DNA from 4 places in the Mesorhizobium sp. B2-4-6 genome. Region 3 is predicted to be linked to each of the others. Evidence: predicted binding sites of a transcription regulator. Region 3 holds the regulator's gene; each other region holds the start of a gene.

Region 1 (4,927 bases), on a different contig from region 3:
ACGCCGATGAAGCCGAGCGCCGCAGCCAGCCCGAGCAACAGCGGACGGCGCGGACGGCCGAGCAGGATGACCGCCGCGGCGGTCATCAGCGGCCAAGTGTAGGCGACGAGGTTTGCCTCGATAACCGGCATCGAGGCGAAGCCGATATATTGCAGCACCATCGTGCCGACCAGGCCCAGGAAGCCGACGGCGTAGGCGAACGCGGCATTCCCTTTTTCCCGTTGTGGGAGAAAGCGGGCTCGCGAAGCGAGGTCGGATGAGGGATGCTCCAGGGAACGCCGACGTCCCATTTCGCTGGAACACCCCTCATCCATCTCGGCGCTGCGCGCCGATCGACCTTCTCCCACAGGGGAAAAAGGAAAGAGCCGGATCAGCGCGAAGACCATGGCCGCGCCGCAAAACTGCAGAAACTGCACCTGCGACACCGGATAGAGGGCAATCAGCGTTTTGCCGACCAGGGCGTTGGTGGCCCACAGCGCCACGGCGCCGAGGGCGAAGGCCAGCGCCGCCCCGGGGGCGACGCTGGAACGGTTTTGATTTTCCGGCACGACCGGACCGAGGCTCAGCGACACTGAGGGCGGCTGACGCTCGACCGGATCATGGCTCATTACCACGACTCCCTCGTCCCGCCGGAAACCGCTTCCGCCGTCGGCTGCGGCGCGGAATGCTCCTCGGCATGGCGGCGGTAGGCGGGCAACTGGTTGGTCCAGACATCCTCGGCCAGTTCGTTCACCCAGGCACGGTCATGGTCGTTGTCGGCGGCAAGATAGAACATGCGGTTGTCGTCGACATAGGGTTTGGTCGCCGAACGCTGGTTGAGCACCAGCGTGACGCGCTCGCCGAGCTGGATCGGCGCGGTGCGATGGAGCACGCCGAGGAACTGGCCGAGCGTGGCATAGTTCATCTTGTGGTCGATGCGCATGATCTTGTTGCGCGGCAGATCGCGGCCGGATTCCAGGATCGAGCGGCCGGTCTCGGAATCGTCGCAATAGATCTCAAGATGGCCGCCGATGAGCGGGTCGCTGATCGACAGCGGAATGAGTTCGGTCACCGGAACGCCGTCGCAATGCCATTCGACCGCACCGTCTTTCGGATTCATGAAGGTGACGGTCGAGCCGACGATCGACAGCGGATACGGCTCGAGCTTGGTGCCCATCATGTCGGAAAGTCTTTCCAGGCGCAGCTTGTCGTGTAAAAGCTCCTTGATCTCCGGAATATAGCGGTCGGCGCCGGTGATGAAGGTGAGGTCGAGGTGCTTGTGCACGGCATGGCTGGCCTTCAACTTCAGGGCGGCTTCCTCGATGGCGGCAAGCAGAGCGGGGTCGTAACCGTGACGATACTGGGCGACGCCGAAACCCGACACTTTCCAGGAGGTCTCATGACCAATGATCGCCTCGCGGCTCATTGCGCAGCGCAGTTCGGGAATTGTATGGGCGTTCATTCTACTTTCTCCAAGGTGGGGGCAACACTTGGTTAGCAGTCATTTAAACGCCTACCCCTGTAAATTTAGGAATGCTGGTGGTAGCGTAAGCCCAGCTTAAGGTCGAAACCCCGTGCGTCTGCTCAGTCAGGTCAACCTCAACTCGCTGAAAATCGTGGAGAGCGCCGCGAGGCACAGGAATTTCACGCGTGCCGGCGAAGAGCAGTTCATCACCGCTTCCGCCGTCAGCCAGCGCGTGAAGAGCCTGGAGGATCAGCTTCGCTTCAAGATCTTCGAGCGCGGCGGCAATGCCGTGTCGCTGACGCCGGAGGGTGAGACCTACGTGGCGCGCGTCCGCGAGGCGCTGGAGCGGATCGTAGCGGCCAGCATGGAGGCTACGGGCCAGTCGCAGGCGCATGTGCTGCGGATCTGCGTGCTGCCGACCTTTGCCGCGCGCTGGCTGTTCCCGCGGCTCTCGTCCTTCCAGCGGCAATATCCCGACATCGAGATGCGGGTGGCGACTTCCTATGCCACGCATGAATTCTCGACCTCGGAATACGATCTCGAGATCCGATATGGCGACGGCAACTTCCCCGGCCTCACCTCGGAACTGCTGTTCAAGGAAGACCTGACACCGGTCTGCAGCCGCAAGCTCTTCCACGATGTGCTGGGCGACAAGCCGCTGTCGAAGGTGACGCCGGAAGACCTGCGCTATTTCACACTGCTGCATTCCGACACCTGCACGCAGAGCTGGCAGTCATGGCTGGGCTTTGCCGGCGCGAGCTTCGTGCTTGGCGAAACCATGAGCGTCTATTTCGATAGCTGCATGATGTCCTACGAGGCGGCCAATGCCGGCATGGGCTTTGCCGTCGCCAACCGCGCCTATATGGCAAGCGACATCCGCGCCGAACGGCTGGTGGCCCCCTTCGCGGTCCACCACCCCAACACGGCGGGCTGGTATTTCGTCAACCCCACCAAGGCGCTCGGCGCCCGCAAGGTGCAGTTGTTCAAGCAGTGGATCATGGCCGAAGCGGCGCTGACGCAGCGCCAGCTGGACGTAGAGATCGCCGGCGGACAACTAGGGCGCGCGGCGGTGGCTTGAAGGCCGGATGCCGGCTACCAGCGTTCGCACACCTCTTCCTCGATAGCTCTGGCCGCCAATATCCGGCCGTCGGCAGCGTCTTGGCCGCCAGACTTTTCACGATTGCCTCCGATGAGGTCGCGCGCAGCAAAACACGACACCCAGATACCCGCGAAGGCGGACCTCGGCGGAATTTCAGGATTTTCCGGTGATTTCTTCGGAGCTGTATAGCCGGCTACCGCGATCGCACCATGACGCAAAGCGGAGACTCAGCTATCTTATGTTGTGCGGCGGGCCTGATTTTCCCGCTTGGCCGGCGCTATCAGCTTCCTCCCAAGCAGCGCCGGCCTTCTTCGTTTCAGACTGACGACAATTCAGCCCGCCTGCCCTATTGCTTCGGCGCTGTACCCTGCTGGTCGCCACCGGTGGTCGATTTCGGCACCGGGTTCTTGTCGACCTGAGGATTCTGGTTGACTTCAGCGCCCGGCGCCTTGGTGGGTTGCACGCTGTTGTCACAGGCGACGAGCACGAGCCCTGCCGCAAGAGCCAGCAGCACAGGAAGCTTCTTCATGACGAGCTCCTCTCGTTTGCTCCTTGATCTCAAGGGCAACGAAGCGGTGGCGGTTTGGTTGCGTGGCGCGGTTTGGCTGGCTGGAGGGGAACCAACCGTTGGCCACCCGGTTGAGACCCGATCGAACCGCATAAGGAGATAGCCATGATCCGCCTGATGTTAACAGGCCTGTTTGCCTACACCGCCTACCGCGTCGCCATCAGGATTATCGACGAGGTGCCCGGCAACGTCGCGCCACTGGACATGCCGGGCGACGAGCGGCGCAATTTGCGGCGCCAGTCGGCGGCGATGGGGGTCGAGCCGAAGCGGTAGTTCAGCCAATCTCCCCTTGGGAGATCGTCTGTCGCGTCGGCTTTCGCCAATCGCCAGCGCCGTACCCGTTGCGAACAAAGCGGAAACGATGCTTGATGGGCGATGAACATCGCCGCTCGTGATTCGTCCTTCGAGGCGCCCGCCTATCTTGGCCGGCTGAACGACGAGCAGCGGCTGGCGGTGATGCATGGCGACGGCAAAGTGGCCGCGCCGCTGCTGGTGATCGCCGGCGCCGGCTCCGGCAAGACCAACACGCTGGCGCATCGCGTCGCCCATCTCATCGTCAAGGGCGCCGATCCGCGCCGCATTCTGCTGATGACCTTCTCCCGTCGCGCCGCTGCCGAGATGGCCAAGCGCGTTGAGCGCATCGCCGGCGAGGTGCTGGGACGCGACGCCGCCATCATCACCGACGCGCTCGCCTGGGCCGGCACTTTCCACGGCATCGGCGCGCGACTGCTGCGCGATTATGCCGAGCAGATCGGCCTCGATCCGGCCTTCACCATCCACGACCGCGAAGATTCCGCCGACCTGATGAACCTTGCCCGGCACGAGCTGGGATTCTCGAAAACCGAAAGCCGCTTTCCCACCAAAGGCACCTGCCTGCAGATCTATTCGCGGGCGGTGAATGCGCAGGCGCCGCTGGGTGAAGTGCTGGGCTCCGCCTTCCCGTGGTGCGCTGCGTGGGCGGACCAGCTCAAGGAGCTGTTCGCGGCCTATGTCGAGGCCAAGCAGGTGCAGAACGTGCTCGACTACGACGACCTGCTGCTCTACTGGGCGCAGATGGCGGCGGAGCCGGAGATCGCCGCGCATCTTTCCAGCCGCTTCGACCATGTACTTGTCGACGAATACCAGGATACCAACCGGCTGCAGGCCTCGATCCTTCTGGCGCTGAAACCGGACGGCGCGGGCTTGACCGTCGTTGGCGACGACGCGCAGTCGATCTATTCCTTCCGCGCCGCGGAAGTGCGCAACATCCTCGACTTTCCAAGACAGTTCGCGCAAGAAGCAGCGGTCGTCATGCTGGAGCGCAATTACCGCTCGACCGAGACGATCCTGGCCGCGGCCAACAAGGTGATCGGCGAGGCCAGCGAGCGCTTCACCAAGAATCTCTGGACCGAGCGGCGGTCATCGCACAAGCCGCAGCTGGTCAGCGTGCGCGACGAGGCCGAGCAGGCCAACTATGTCTGCCAGGCGATCCTGGCGGAGCGCGAGGCCGGCACGGCGCTGAAGGCGCAGGCGGTGCTGTTCCGCACCTCGAGCCATAGCGGGCCGCTGGAGGTCGAGCTCACACGCCGCAACATCCCTTTCGTCAAGTTTGGCGGCCTGAAATTCCTGGATGCCGCGCATGTCAAGGACATGCTGGCGATGCTGCGCTTCGCCGAAAACCCGCGCGACCGCGTCGCCGGTTTTCGGGTGCTGCAGCTCATGCCAGGGATCGGCCCATCTGCCGCCTCGCAGATCGTGGACGCCATGGCGACGTCGCTGGACGAGACGCTCGGCCTTGCCCGCTTCCGGCCGCCGCAGCGCGCCGCGCAGGATTGGC
Region 2 (4,927 bases), on a different contig from region 3:
CAATGCCACGGCACAAACGAAAATGGCCGGGACGAGCCCGGCCATTTCCTCGATTGCAGAACCGAATTACGGCTGGATCGGCGCGTATTTGCCGTCGTGCCACTGGTTGATGTCGTAGCTGGCGTTCTTCAGGTCGCCCTTCTCGTCGAAGACGACGTCGCCGACGACGGTGCTGATCGGCTTGCCGTCCTTGAGCGCCTCCGCGACCTTGGCCGGATCGTCGGTGCCGGCGCGCTTGACGCCTTCAGCCACGGCCTGGATCACCGCATAGGAGAACAGCGTGAAGCCTTCCGGCGTGAAGCCGCCGGCCTTGATCTTGGCGACGGCGTCCTTGGCTTCGGGCTTCGACTGCGGGTCCGACGGGAAGACAAACATGGTGCCTTCACCGGCCGGGCCGGCGACCTGCCAGAATTCCGGCGAGGCGATCGAGTCCGGCATGATCAGCTGGAACTTGACGTTCTGCTCGGCCGCCTGACGCAGGATCAGGCCCGCCTCCGGGTGATAGCCGCCGAAATAGACGACATCGGCCTTCAGTTCCTTCAGCTTGGTGACGAGGGCCGAATAGTCCTTCTCGCCGGCATTGATGCCTTCATAGTCGACTTCCTTGAGGCCGCCGGCATTCATCGTCGCCTTCACCGCATCGGCGACACCCTGGCCGTAGGCGCTCTTGTCGTGCAGGACGACAACATTCTTGCCGGCGTATTTCTTGGCGATCCAAGGGCCGATGAAGGCGCCCTGCGCGTCGTCACGCGTGTAGAGGCGCATGATGGTCGGCCAGCCGGCCTTGGCCGCGGCATCGGTCAGCACCGGGTTGGACGAGGCGGGGCTCATCATCAGCGCGCCGGCTTCGGCATAGACGGCCGAGGCCGGAATGCTCGAGCCCGAGCAGGCATGGCCGTCGACGAACTTGACGCCGTTGGCGACGATGCGGTTGGCGACCGAGACCGCCTGCTTCGGATCGCACTGGTCGTCCTCGATGTCGAGCTTGATCTGGGAGCCGTTGACGCCGCCAGCGGCATTGATCGCGTCGGCGGCAGCCTGCGCGCCCTGCTTGAACTGGTCACCGATGGTGGCGAGCTGGCCGGTCATCGGGCCGACCACCGAAATGGTGATGTCGTCGGCGAAGGCAACCGAGGCGCTCATCATCAGGCCAAATGCGGCCGCGCTCAAAATACCCAATTTTTTCATGACTATAAGAACTCCTCCACTTGCGCGCGCCGCTCCGGCCGCGCTTCTTCCACAGAGCCGGGACAATTTCACCCTTCGCCGAAACTGTCGAGAGCACAATGCGGAAGGTTTTGGTTCATTTAGGCGAGGATTTCTTGGGCCACGCGGCCGATTACCACACGTAATGCAAAAAGCCGCGCCGGCCTTGTCCCGGCCGGTCGCGGCTTTTTTGCAATCGAGCTTCCCCGGCGCCCCGCGCCTGAACCCCGCTCGCTTCCCTGTTCTTGCGTGGCTTCGGTTGTTTCAACCTGCCGCGTTCTCGTTCTTCTTGACCGGCCGTCTTTTCGCGGCCTTGTCCCAATGAATTTCCGAGCGTTGCGCGCTCAGGATCAGTGCATCGTCATCCATTCGCGCGCTTCGCGCAGCGCCGTGGCGATCTCGACTTTCGACATGGTGGCCGACAGCTCCGAGCGCAGCTCGGCGGCGCGGACCGAGCCCTTGATCGCGGCGATGTTGAACCATTTGTGGGCGGCAACGACATCGGTCTCGCAATCGCGGCCGGTCGCATACATCATGCCCAGTTCGAAAAGAATGTCGGCCTGGGCAGTTGCCCCCATGGCGCCGAAGCCGTCTTCAAGCATTTCAAAACGTGCCATTTCAATCCCCTGTCTGGCTCCCGAGAGCTGCCTCCTTTTCCCTTGGGGCGGGGCGCTCTTTCGATGCTTTCGAGGATGACGGCTGGCCTTGAATCTGTCGTTAAATGGCTTGCTTAATTTGAGGAAAACAAAGCTAAAACAAGAGGTAAACGCGAAAAACTGTTAAGCATGGGAATCCAGCGTTTCAGCCATTTTGCATCAAATTCGATGAAAATTGCCGCGAGCGGAATCAAGACTTCGCTAACCACGGAAACCGAAGCGTTTTTCGAGTTTCGTTTATTCCGGGCAATGCAGGGCGCGAAAATCCTTGCAACCTTCCGTGGCGGCACCGCTTTTGTTTTGGCGGGAGCTGGATTAGCTTTACCTTTGCGTAAGGGGCAGGAAGGCGGACCGGAGCCCGCCGCAACCCCATAGGGAGGAGGACAAGATGTTTCGAAAGATGAGCCTGGCCCTGGCGGCCACAGTGATCATGGCGAGCGCCGCGTGGGCCGACCCGATCGAAGGCAGTTGGAAGACGCAGTCCGGCGAGACGGCGACGATCGGCGGCGGCGGCTCGTTCTCCATCACGCTCAAGACCGGCAAATATGCGGGCAAGACGATCGGCTCGATGAAGGCGACAGGCGACAACAAATATGCCGGCAACATCACCGACCCGGCGAACGACAAGACCTATTCCGGCAAGGCGACGCTCACGGGCACGACGCTCAAGATGAGCGGCTGCGTACTTGGCGGCCTGATCTGCAAGAGCCAGACCTGGCATAAGCTCTGATCGCCAGATTCCAGATCATCCGAAACGGGGCCGAACGGCCCCGTTTTCCTTTGGAGCGGCGGCGCTCCGCCGGACCGGCGCTGCGCCACCGGCACCTGTTCAAGACCTCGTCAATCAATTTGAACCGCAGATGAATACCAGTCTCAGAACCGGTTCAGAGGCATTCCGGCATTCTCTCCCGCATTGAAGGAGAGAGAAATGCTTGCCCGTCGCTTCGCAATCGTCTGCCTGCTGATGAGCCTGTTTGGCATGTTCTTCGCCATTCTCGTTGCGGAGGCCGGTCATTCGGCCCGCCCGTGGGAACGGCCGGTGCCTGCGTTGTCGGCCTCGTGAACCAATTCAAGCGTTGAAACGACCAAGCTGGAACGGGGACACCACTAAAATGAACCGCATCGCCGCCATCGCAACCAATGCCCTTCGGCTGCTGCCGCGGGCGACGCTCATCCTGATGCTGCTTGCCGCCCCCGTGTTGGCGGTGCCGATGATGCGCGCCGACACGGGCAACAGGATCGAGGCGCCGCCGCACAAGAACACCAGCGTCGGCTTCGTGCTGCTGATCAGCCTGCAGCGCGGATAAGGCAGCCGAAGAAAAACGACGCGCCGGACCGCTTGAGGCCTGGCTCCCCCTCCCAAGCGCTCTCCTGAGTCTCTATATTGAGCCATGGAAAAGCGAATCTACCCCCAAGCCATCGAATCGGTCGTCATGCCGGAGCCCTTCGGCAAGCAGAGCTTCCACGACGCCAAAAAGGCCGTTGCGGCGCTGCAGACGCTCTACGACCGCAACACAAAATTCCTGCGCGATTCCTTCGCCGCGCTTGCCGCTGGCGGGGACGAGAGCAAGCGCTACCGGGCCTTTTACCCGCAGATCGGCGTCACCACGACCTCGTTCAGCCAGGTCGACTCGCGCCAGGCCTATGGCCATATGCCGACGCCCGGGCATTTCGCCACCACGATCACCCAGCCGCAACTGTTCGAGAACTATCTCATCGAGCAGTTGAGGCTCATCATGCGCAATCACGGCGTGACGGTGACGGTGGCGGAATCGACTACGCCCATCCCGCTGCATTTCGCCTTTCTCGAAGGCACCTATGTCGACGGGGCGGCCGCCGAGCGCATCAAGCGGCCGATCCGCGACCTGTTCGACGTGCCGGATCTCGACGGCACCGACGACCAGATCGCCAACGGCACGTTCGAGGTGGCGTTTGGCGAGCCGCGGCCGCTGGCGCCGTTCACCGCGCAACGCATCGATTATTCGCTGCACCGCATGACGCATTACACAGCGACCAGCCCGCAGCATTTCCAGAATTTCGTGCTGTTCACCAATTACCAGTTCTACATCGACGAATTCGTGGCGCGAGCCCGCGAGCTGATGGCCAGTGGCGACAGCGGCTATGTCGAGTTCATCGAACCCGGCAATGTCGTGACCCGGAACGGGGCAACGGCATCGGAAGGCACGTCGCCGCAGCGCCTGCCGCAGATGCCGGCCTACCATCTGAAGAAGCCCGGCCATGGCGGCATCACCATGGTCAATATCGGCGTCGGCCCATCCAACGCCAAGACGATCACCGACCATATCGCGGTGCTGAGGCCGCATGCCTGGGTCATGCTCGGCCATTGCGCGGGCCTGCGCAACACGCAGGCGCTCGGCGACTATGTGCTGGCGCATGCCTATGTGCGGGAGGACCATGTGCTGGACGACGACCTGCCGGTCTGGGTGCCGATCCCGCCACTGGCCGAAATCCAGGTGGCGCTGCAGGAAGCGGTCGCCGAGGTGACTGGTTTGTCGGGCTACGACCTCAAGCGCATCATGCGAACCGGAACCGTCGCCACCATCGACAACCGCAATTGGGAACTGCGCGACCAGCGCGGACCGGTGCAGCGCCTGTCGCAGTCGCGCGCCATCGCGCTCGACATGGAATCGGCCACCATCGCCGCCAACGGCTTCCGTTTCCGCGTGCCCTACGGGACGCTGCTGTGCGTCTCCGACAAGCCGCTGCATGGCGAACTGAAGCTGCCCGGCATGGCGACCGAATTCTACAAGCGGCAGGTGGCGCAGCATCTCACCATCGGCATAAGGGCGATGGAGAAGCTGGCCGAGATGCCGATGGAGCGGTTGCATTCGCGCAAGCTGAGAAGCTTTTCCGAGACGGCATTCCAGTAGACGCGTGCCGGCCAGCCACCGGCGAGGCAATCGGTCGTCTTGCTTGAGCCGCAATTTGGCCGATAAGCGATCCGGGTGGAAGGCTGGGACAGTCGGAGCAAATGACAACGGGCGGCGCGCGCTTGAGCATGATGGCTCAACTGACATTCCTGGCGATGATGGCATGCTCGGCCG
Region 3 (4,927 bases):
CGTTGTAGCGCGGCGGCAGACCCTTGGCCCGGGCCGCCTCGCGCATCGCCTCGAGCTCGGCCGGCGTCTCGTAGGCGTAATAGGCCTTGCCCATGCGCACCAGCTCCTCGGCCACCTCGCGATGACGCGGCGCGCGCTCGAACTGCGAGACCGCCTCGCCGTCCCAGGAGAGGCCAAGCCAGGTCAGCCCGTCGAGAATGGCGGCGGTGGCAGCTTCGGTGGAGCGCTCGCGATCGGTATCCTCGATGCGCAGCAGCATCGTGCCGCCGGTGTGCCTGGCATAGAGCCAGTTGAACAGCGCCGTACGCGCCCCGCCAATATGCAGGTAGCCTGTGGGCGAGGGGGCAAAACGGGTGACGACCTTGTCGGACATGGAACTCTCGAGGAAGCACTGAAAAAATGCATGTTTCGCGCGGACTTCCACGCGACCGGCGTTCATGTAGCATAGGCGGTCTGGGGCGCAAGGGGCAGACCCGATGGCTGGACGTGGCCGGGGCGCGGAGGAGGGCGGGGGAACGACAGCTGGCGTCAGCGAACGCCTGATGTTTGCCCATGCCACGCCCGAAGAGACAGCGCCGGTTTCGTTCCCGGAGCCGCGGTCATCTACCGAGCTTATGCCGCTCGGTGACGGCGCAATACGGCCGGTCTCGCCAACGGCGAGCGTCGGCCGTATCCGCAAACAGCTTGGCCGCGCCTCGCTTCCCGCACTGCGCCGGAGCATCGGCACTGCTGCCGCCACCGAGCTCGACCGCGGCATCGGCTTCCTGCTGGTGCCGGTGTTTCTGGCCGCCGGCGTCATCTGTTACTTCTCGCTGAGCGCTGAGCCGGATCTCTACAGGCCGCTTGCGGCGGTGGCCCTGGTGGCTGTCTGCGCGACGGCCTCGCGTTCTCGGCACAGAACGCACCTTGTCTTCATGGCGGCGTTTTTCTGCGCCTTGGGTTTTCTCGCGGCCAAGGTCGAGACATGGCGAATGGCGACCCCGATGCTGGGCTCGGAAATCCAGACACGGCTGACGGGCCGCCTCGTCACCGCCGAGGCGATGGCCAATGGCCGTGTCCGGCTGACCATCGACTTGATTTCCACGGAGCATCCGAAGCTGCGCTACGCGCCGGACCGCGTCAGGCTTTCGGCGCGCAGGATCCCGCCCGACATGACAGCCGGGTCGATGCTGACCGGCTATGCCAAGCTGTTGCCGCCGACCGGCCCGGTTCGGCCGGACAGCTACGACTTTTCATTCGACAGCTATTTTGCCGGGATCGGCGGCAGCGGCTTTTTCCTGGGTGATCCAAAGCTGATTGCGCCAGCGGAAGCGCCCTTTGGCGCGCGCGTCGCATCGGCAGTGGAAAACGCGCGCGAAGGGATCGCCGATCACATCAGGAGCGCCATCGGCGGATCCGAAGGCGAGATCGCAGCCGCACTGATCGTCGGCGTCCGCGCCGGCATTCCGGAAACCATCAACGAGTCGATGCGACGGACCGGCATCTACCACATCATCTCGATCTCCGGGCTGCATATGGCGCTGGTCGCCGGCACGATCATGGTCCTTTTGCGCGGCGCCTTCGCGCTGTTTCCGGATTTCTCGTCGCGCCGGCCGGTGAAGAAATATGCCGCTGCAATCGCGCTGTTCTCGATCGCCGCCTACCTCGTGATCTCCGGCATCGTGGTGGCGGCCGAGCGGAGCTTCATCATGCTGGCCGTGATGCTCGCCGCCGTGCTCTTCGACCGCGCGGCGCTCACCATGCGCAACCTGGCGATCTCGGCCATCGCCGTCATCCTTGTCTCGCCGCACGAAGTGGTCGGCCCGAGCTTCCAGATGTCCTTCGCCGCCACCGCCGCGCTGGTCGGCGCCTATGCCGGTTTTGCCGACTATCGCGCCGGCAAAACGACCGCGCCGCCGGCAAAGCGTTCGTTTCTCGGCTTCGTGTCGCGAAAAGTGGCGGTTGGAGTGGGCGGCGCCGCTATAACGTCGCTCATCGCGGGCAGCGCGACATTGTTGTTTGCGATCTGGCACTTCCAGCGGGTGTCGCCGCTCAGCCTGCTGGCCAATCTGGCGGTCATGCCGATCGTCTCACTGATCGTCATGCCGTTCGCCGTGTTGAGCGCGCTGGCCATGCCCTTCGGCTTCGACGGTCCATTCCTTTATGTGATGGGCCAGGGCCTGACGGCGATGATCGCCATCTCGGCGTGGATCTCCGAGCGCTCACCGGTCGATGCCGTCGGGCTGATCTCGATCCAGTCGGTGCTGCTGGCCACGGTCGCGCTGGTCATCGCGACGATGGCCACCACCTGGCTGAGGCTTGCCGCCGTACCCTTCGCGCTCGCCGCGCTGCTGGCCATTCCTCATGCCCGCGCCCCGGATGTGCTTGTCTCGGAGGATGCGCATCTGGTGGCGATGCCGATCGGCGGCGGTGAGCTTGCCATCAACCGCACGCGCTCCAACGAGTTCACCACCGACAACTGGAAACGGGCGCTGAAAGCCGAGGAAATCGTACCGCCGGAGACGTTCGCTAAAGACGCCATGGACATCGCCGATCCCGTCGACCTGCCGCCCGGCTCGCCGTTCTACTGCACCGGCGACCTCTGCATCGGCCGGCATCCTTCCGGCGCCATCGTCGCGCTCGCCGAGAATCGCGCCAGCGCCCGGCCTGCTTGCGGTTTCGCCGACCTCATCGTCATCGACGACGCCACAGCCTACAACCCATGCCGCGATGCGCGCGTGCTTGTCGTCACCAAGCGGCAACTGGCACGCGACGGCAGCGCCGCCATCTTCTTCGATTCGCGATCGGCAACGGCGCGGCCGACCGTTCGCTACGCGGTCGAAGAACCATACCGACCCTGGCACGAGCAGCGGAAATACGCGCGTGAGGCGAGGGGGCTGCCGCCCTATCAACGACCGGAAAAGCCGGCGGTCGCGCCGCAGTTGACAGAGTAGATGGCACGCAATCCCGGCGGAGACCGCCGTGCGGTTCTGCTCAGTAACGGCGGATGAGTCCGACGAGCTTACCCTGAACCTTGACCCGGTCCGGTCCGAAGATACGGGTCTCATAGGCCGGGTTGGCGGCCTCGAGCGCGATCGAGGCACCCTTGCGACGAAACCGCTTCAGGGTCGCTTCCTCGTCGTCGACCAGCGCCACCACGATCTCGCCCGGACTTGCCGTATTGGCATTGCGGATAATGACGGTATCGCCGTCGAAGATACCGGCCTCGATCATCGAGTCGCCCTTGACCTCCAGCGCATAATGCTCGCCGCCCATGATCATGTCCGGCGGCACCGAGATCGAATGCGTCTGGTGTTGGATGGCGTCTATCGGCACGCCGGCGGCGATGCGGCCCATCACCGGAATGGATACGGCCGAAACAGCGTCGTCGTCATTGCTGGGTGTCGGCGTGCGCGAGGGCGTGGCCGGCTTGACCTGGCGGCCGAGATTGCCCTGGCCGCCCTGGATGACGCTCGGCGAAAACTTTCTCGCTGCATTCAGGCCGGGCGCGATCGAGTCGGGCAGCCGCAGCACTTCAAGCGCGCGCGCACGGTTCGGCAGCCGGCGAATGAAGCCGCGTTCTTCCAGCGCCGTGATCAGCCGATGGATGCCCGATTTGGAGGCGAGGTCGAGCGCTTCCTTCATCTCGTCGAAAGACGGCGGAATCCCGCTCTCCTTGAGGCGTTCATGGATGAACATCAGCAGTTCATGTTGTTTGCGCGTCAGCATGGCGGCCCCCTTGGGTTCTGAAACCAGAATCAGAAAAACAAACCCAGAACAAACACTATCTGTTCCAGTTGTGTTCCGCAACCGTTTAAAGTTTAGTGAATTTGTTGAGACTTCGGAAACAATGTTGCATCCAAGCGATACTCGGCCGAGCCAGGTCGGCGGTGTCATTGATTCCGCTCGATTTTGCAGCCCTCCTCAAGCTGCAGCGCGGTCCACCACCGTCACAAAGGCGGGGGCGGGATCGCTTCGGCTCTTGCGCGAACGTGCTTCACCGTGAACGAAACGGACCCAAAATGCCAACCTCGGCAATGATTCCGATCCATGGTCTTCGCCGTCTATGGACCAGCTAACATGGCGCAGAAGGTTCTTGCCGTGGCACGGACGGTGGTGAGACAACCACCCTTGGCCAACCATGAGGGGCGCCATGCCGAAATGGAGGCGGCAGCATGATGGGGGGAATTCCTGATCTCGCCGAGATCGAGGCGATGGATGCCGCGGATCCGCTGCGCGCGCTGCGCGATCGCTTCGTCCTGCCGGAGGGGGTGATCTATCTCGATGGGAATTCGTTGGGAGCGGCCTCGCACGCCGCATTCGACGAGTTGCGCAAGGCAGCCGCCGAGGAGTGGGCGCATGACCTCATTCGTGCCTGGAACAAGGATGGATGGTTCGACATGCCGGTCGAGCTGGGCGACCGGCTCGGGCGCCTGATCGGCGCGGCGCCGGGCCAGACCGTGGTCTGCGACACCACGTCGATCAACATCTACAAAGTGCTGCACGCGGCGATGGCGATGCGGCCGGGCCGAACCGTGATCGTTGCCGAGGGCGACAGTTTTCCGACCGATATCTATATGGCCGAAGGGGTGGCCTCGGCCGGAAAGAACGCTGTCCTGCGCCTGGCTGGCGTGGACGCGCCGACCATCGAGGAACTGATCGACGAACGCGTGGCGGTGGTGTTGGTCAACCACGTCAATTACAAGTCCGGCGAGTTGCGCGACATGGCGGCGCTTACGCGCATGGCGCATGACGCCGGTGCGCTGATCGTATGGGATCTCTGCCACAGCGCGGGCGCCATGCCGGTTGAGCTTGACAGGGCAAGCGCCGATTTCGCCGTCGGCTGCACCTATAAATATCTCAATGGCGGGCCGGGTTCTCCTGCCTTCATCTATGCGGCCGAGCGGCATCTTGCCGATGTGCGGCAGCCGCTCAGCGGGTGGTGGAG
Region 4 (4,927 bases), on a different contig from region 3:
TTTGCGATAACGACATGCATCAAGCAACGACCTAATGCATGTCGCGCAAAAGTGCGCAGCGGTTTTGCGATAACGACATGCATGAAAACAAAGGCTTAAAAGCGTGTCGCCTGAATCCGCTTCAGCGCGACGCGCTTTAGGCGACCAGCTTCAGCCCGACGATGCCGCAGACGATCAGGCCGATACAGGCGAGCCGGACAATCGTCGCCGGCTCGCCGAGCAGCCAGATGCCGAGCAGCGCCGTGCCGACGGTGCCGATGCCGGTCCACACCGCGTAGGCCGTGCCGACGGGCAGCGTCTTCAGCGCCAGCCCGAGCAGGCCGAGGCTGACGATCATCGAGGCAAGAGTGAGAAGGGTCGGCAGTGGCTTCGAAAAGCCGTCGGTATATTTGAGGCCGATCGCCCAGCCGATCTCGAACAGGCCGGCGAAGAAAAGAAGAATCCAGGACATCGAAGACACTCCGTCATTTCAGCATCGCTTGAGATGCTTGGTGGCGGGTCGTCCCGGCCGGTTTTCGGGGAAGCGAGGTCGTCCTCGCCCTTTGATATGGGGCGGCCTGTTTCCCGATCAACAAAACACCGGCAGCATTGTCATGCCGCCGGTTCAAAGTCTGCATTGAGCCGGATCGACCGAATTTGGCCGCTTACTTTTCCTTTATGCGCATCGCCTTGACCGGCGGCGCCTTCGGCGCCGGGGCTGCGGCGGGCTTCTTGGCGTCCTTCTTCGGCTTGCGGGCTTCCTTGCCCGCCTTCATCGCACCTTTAGCCATGATTCGCTCCTCCGATTGTGGACGTGCGAGTGAAACAAGAGAAATGCCGGACCGCAAGAGGCGGCGTCTCGCTTGCGAAGCCGTCCAGCCGGATGTCAACCGGTTTCCCGACGCCATGCTCGCTCGAGCGCGCTGTGGTAGCTTGAACTTCGGACTGCCGGGCGCATTGTCTGTGGACTTTCGCCTGGGCGGGCATCAAGCTCGGGCGCGCCGGGAGATCGAATGGCAGGACATGGCGGGTCAAGACGAGTGATCTATGCCGCGCTCGCCGGCAATTTGGCGATCGCGCTGACCAAATTCGCGGCGGCGGCCTTCACCGGTTCGTCCGCCATGCTGTCGGAAGGCGTGCATTCGCTGGTCGACACCGGTAATGGCGGGCTCCTGCTCTATGGTATGCACCGCGCCGCGCGGCCGCCCGACCGCACCCACCCGCTCGGCCATGGACGCGAGCTCTATTTCTGGAGCTTCATCGTGGCGCTTCTGGTGTTCGCGCTCGGCGCCGGCGTCTCCTTCTATGAGGGCGTCATCCACATCATGGCGCCCGAACCGGTCGTCAATGCCAAGGTCAACTACGTCGTGCTTGCCCTCTCCTTCGTCTTCGAGGGCAGCTCATGGCTGGTGGCGCTGAAGGAGTTCCGGCAGCAGAAGGGCCGCCAGGGCTGGTTCGAAGCCGTACGCCGCAGCAAGGATCCGAGCGTCTACACGGTGCTGTTCGAGGACAGCGCCGCGCTGCTTGGCCTTGTCGTCGCCTTCGCCGGCATCCTGTCGGCCGACCTTCTGGAAATCCCCGAGCTCGACGGCGTCGGCTCGATCGGCATCGCCATCATCCTGGGCGCCACGGCCATCTTCCTGGCGCGCGAGAGCAAGGGCCTGCTGCTGGGTGAACCTGCCTCGCCCGAAGTGCAGAAGAAGGTGCTGGCGATCGTCCAGGAGGATCCGGCCGTCCAGCGGGCGAACGGAATTCTGAGCGTCCATATCGGGCCGGAGGAAATCGTCGCGGGTTTGAGCATCGAATTCGAGGATCATCTCACGGCTCCCGAGATCGAGGCCTGCGTCGAGCGCCTGGAACTAAGGCTCAAGCAGGAAATGCCGCAGATATCCAGGCTCTTCGTCAAGCCGCAAACGACTGGCACATGGGAGCAGCGGCGCGAGGCCATCGCCGAGGCTTCGGACGAGAGCTAGGCTTGAAGCGGCGAAGTTTTCTAGGGAGAAAAGGCAATGAAAATCGACGGCGGATGCCACTGCGGCGCCATAACCTATGAAGCCGAGGTTGACCCCGAAAAGACTTCCATTTGCCACTGCACGGACTGCCAGAAGTTGACCGGCACAGCCTTCCGCGTGACGGTGCGCGTGCCTGAAGAGGACTACCGCATCACCAGGGGTGAGCCGAAGGTCTATATCAAGACGGGATCAAGCGGCGCAAAGCGGGCGCAGGGTTTCTGCGGCAATTGCGGCTCGCATCTTTATGCCACCTCCGTCGGCGACGGGCCTAAGATCTACGGCATCAGGGTCGGCACTTCGCACCAGCGCGACCAGTTGGTGCCCCGAACGCAATACTGGCATCGCTCGGCGCTGCCGTGGCTGCCGGAATTCGAAGGCACCAGGGTGGTCGAGGAGCAGTAGGCTCAATCGTCGCCTTCGACGACGCGCAGCCTGAGTTGGCCGGTCTTGGAATCGGCCACGCGCGCCCCGGCCTCGACCTTGGCCGGCCCGTTGCGCGGCGGCTCGGCCTCGCCCTCGGCAAACTCCAGCGCCTCGATCTTCTGGCCGCGCTTGGTCACTTTCGACGTCGACACCAGGATGTCGTCGATGTCCTTGGTCGCCTGGCCGAAATGCGTCTGCAGCCGGCGCACCCGCTCGTCGACCCGCGCCACATCCTCCATCAGCCGGATGACCTCGCCCTGGATCAGATGTGCCTGCTCGCGCATGCGGGCATCCTTCAGGATCGACTGGATGACCTGGATCGACAGCATCAGCAGCGAGGGCGAGACGATGACGACGCGGGCGCGATGCGCCTTCTGCACCACCGCCTCGAAATTCTCGTGGATTTCGGCGAACACCGATTCCGACGGCACGAACATGAAGGCGGTGTCCTGCGTCTCGCCCTGGATCAGGTATTTTTCGGCGATATCGCGGATATGCACCTCGATGTCGCGCCGAAAAGCCTGCGCCGCCGCCTTCTGCATGTCGGCGCCCTCGGCGGCACGGATGGCGTTCCAGGCTTCGAGCGGGAACTTGGCGTCGACGGCCAGCATAGGCGCGCCGTTGGGCATCCGCACCAGGCAATCGGGCCGGCTGCCATTGCTCAGACTGGCCTGGAACTCGTAGGCGCCGTGCGGCAGGCCGTCGGCGACGATCGCCTCCATCCGCGACTGGCCGAAGGCGCCGCGCGTCTGCTTGTTGGAGAGGATCGCCTGCAACTGCACGACCTGGCCGGCCAAGGACTGGATGTTGCCTTGCGCGGTGTCGATCACCGCCAGCCGCTCCTGCAGCTTGGCCAGGCTCTCATGCGTCGACTTGGTCTGCTCGGCCATGGTCTGGCCGAGACGCCCGGTCATGGCGTCGAGCCGTTGTCCGAGCGACTGGGTTAGTTCAGCCTGCCTCGCCCCAAAAACTTCGGCGATCGCGCCCATGCGCCCCTGCATCTCGGCCTGCGCCTGCATAATGTCGGCCATCCTCGCCTCGGCATCGCGGGCATGGTCGGCGGCTTCGGCGGCCGCCACCGCGCGCGCGCCGGCCGCGCGCCACAAGGCGACCACGAGCGCCACGAACAGCGCAAGCAGAAGGATTGCGCCGAAAGCCAGCGCCTGGCCAAGCGTGATGGTCGTGGCGCCAAGCCGCGCGATGGGCTCGGAAAGCATGGAGGTCATGTCGTTCATTTGGGCAGCATAACCGATTCGGCCTTCTGGCACAGATCAAAACGTGAACAAGCCAAAGATGCCCCGGTTGACGCTTTTCGAGCGAGGTCTTAGGTGAGACGCCATGTCGATCAAGCCTCTCATCATCCTTCCCGATCCTGTCCTGCGCCAGGTTTCCGAGCCGGTCGAGCGCGTCGATGCCGATTTGCGCAGGCTGGCCGACGACATGCTCGACACCATGTATGACGCGCCGGGCATCGGCCTTGCGGCGATCCAGGTCGGCGAGCCGCGGCGGCTACTGGTCATCGACCTCGCCAAGGAAGGCGAGCCGCCGGAGCCGCATGTTTTCATCAATCCGGAAGTGCTCGAAAGTTCCGACCAGCGTTCCGTCTATGAGGAAGGCTGCCTGTCGATCCCAGACTATTATGCCGAGGTCGAGCGCCCGGCCTCGGTGCGGGTGAAGTACCTCGACCGCGACGGCAAGTTGCAGGAGATGCAGGCGGAAGGCCTGATGGCCACCTGCCTGCAGCACGAGATCGACCATCTCAACGGCGTGCTGTTCATCGACCACATCTCGAAGCTGAAGCGCGACATGGTGGTGAGGAAGTTCAAGAAGCTCGCCAAGGACAAGGTGCCGGGCAAGATGGTGGGGTAGGCTATCATTCAATCAGTCCACGCAGGATCCAGTCTTTCCCCAATTCGATGGCTTTGGAGCCTAATTCCAGCGCAAGCGCGCGAGATTCGGGCGAGAATATTAGAACTGTGGCCAAGGCCCCTGCAAATAGCGGCGTGAAATAGATACGGAGCGCTCGCTCACTCCGTTTGGATAGTTCGCCTTGTGTGAATTCCTCCTCACTCGATTCAAACTCGGCGATTGGAGGACGACGTGTCCCAAATGGTTTTTGACGAGTCTTCATATGAATGGCTCCGAGGAAGCAGGCGGCTCGAATCATATGAGGAAGTTATTCGAACTTAGTTAACGATTAGTCTTCGGTGCTGCACAAACCCCTTACTGGGCTTGGTTGAGTAAGGCTCCTCGTTGTGATATCGTGATATCAAATTGGAGGTTGGCGTGAGCGATCTACTAATTAGAAATGTTCCCGAGCCCCTGAAACGCGAGATCGAGCAGGCCGCCCGAAAGGTTGGTCAGAGCCTATCGGGCAAAGCCATCGATCTTCTGTGGAAAGGTATGATTGCAGAACAGGAGACAAGGTTAGAACCTAATCTCTCAGCATGGGACAGTATTCGCTCTGCATTTGCAAATGAAAGCGCTATTGACAACGAGTTTGCTGAGATAAT

Evidence for each region. Region 3 encodes LexA, which represses DNA repair genes until DNA is damaged. Its sites were predicted from a motif close to TGTTCNNNNTGTGTTCNG; they were not measured.
Region 1: a site for LexA is predicted at 3,455-3,472, ahead of FJ957_RS11470 (ATP-dependent helicase). Genes of this name have one in related genera too.
Region 2: a site for LexA is predicted at 1,947-1,964, ahead of FJ957_RS10470 (sel1 repeat family protein). Genes of this name have one in related genera too.
Region 4: a site for LexA is predicted at 3,682-3,699, ahead of FJ957_RS20475 (DNA recombination protein RmuC). Genes of this name have one in related genera too.

Annotation. Positions count from the first base shown of each region.
Region 1 is NZ_VFVI01000003.1:300,283-305,209, reverse strand. Features, by position in the region: gene FJ957_RS11490 (DMT family transporter) at 1-608, opposite strand, end outside; gene FJ957_RS11485 (hypothetical protein) at 608-1,441, opposite strand; gene FJ957_RS11480 (LysR substrate-binding domain-containing protein) at 1,554-2,522, shown strand; gene FJ957_RS11475 (hypothetical protein) at 2,890-3,072, opposite strand; gene FJ957_RS31790 (hypothetical protein) at 3,217-3,384, shown strand; gene FJ957_RS11470 (ATP-dependent helicase) at 3,487-4,927, shown strand, end outside.
Region 2 is NZ_VFVI01000003.1:111,197-116,123, reverse strand. Features, by position in the region: gene FJ957_RS10475 (ABC transporter substrate-binding protein) at 67-1,188, opposite strand; gene FJ957_RS10470 (sel1 repeat family protein) at 1,557-1,823, opposite strand; gene FJ957_RS10465 (hypothetical protein) at 1,992-2,237, shown strand; gene FJ957_RS10460 (DUF2147 domain-containing protein) at 2,251-2,592, shown strand; gene FJ957_RS32425 (hypothetical protein) at 2,791-2,925, shown strand; gene FJ957_RS10455 (hypothetical protein) at 2,975-3,169, shown strand; gene FJ957_RS10450 (AMP nucleosidase) at 3,296-4,753, shown strand; gene FJ957_RS10445 (endonuclease/exonuclease/phosphatase family protein) at 4,855-4,927, shown strand, end outside.
Region 3 is NZ_VFVI01000002.1:268,667-273,593, reverse strand. Features, by position in the region: gene gltX (glutamate--tRNA ligase) at 1-373, opposite strand, end outside; gene FJ957_RS07175 (ComEC/Rec2 family competence protein) at 477-2,933, shown strand; gene lexA (transcriptional repressor LexA) at 2,974-3,708, opposite strand; gene kynU (kynureninase) at 4,158-4,927, shown strand, end outside.
Region 4 is NZ_VFVI01000008.1:153,514-158,440, reverse strand. Features, by position in the region: gene sugE (quaternary ammonium compound efflux SMR transporter SugE) at 137-451, opposite strand; gene FJ957_RS32485 (hypothetical protein) at 645-770, opposite strand; gene FJ957_RS20485 (cation diffusion facilitator family transporter) at 993-1,952, shown strand; gene FJ957_RS20480 (GFA family protein) at 1,989-2,393, shown strand; gene FJ957_RS20475 (DNA recombination protein RmuC) at 2,396-3,649, opposite strand; gene def (peptide deformylase) at 3,753-4,283, shown strand; gene FJ957_RS20465 (hypothetical protein) at 4,288-4,545, opposite strand; gene FJ957_RS20460 (plasmid stabilization protein) at 4,701-4,927, shown strand, end outside.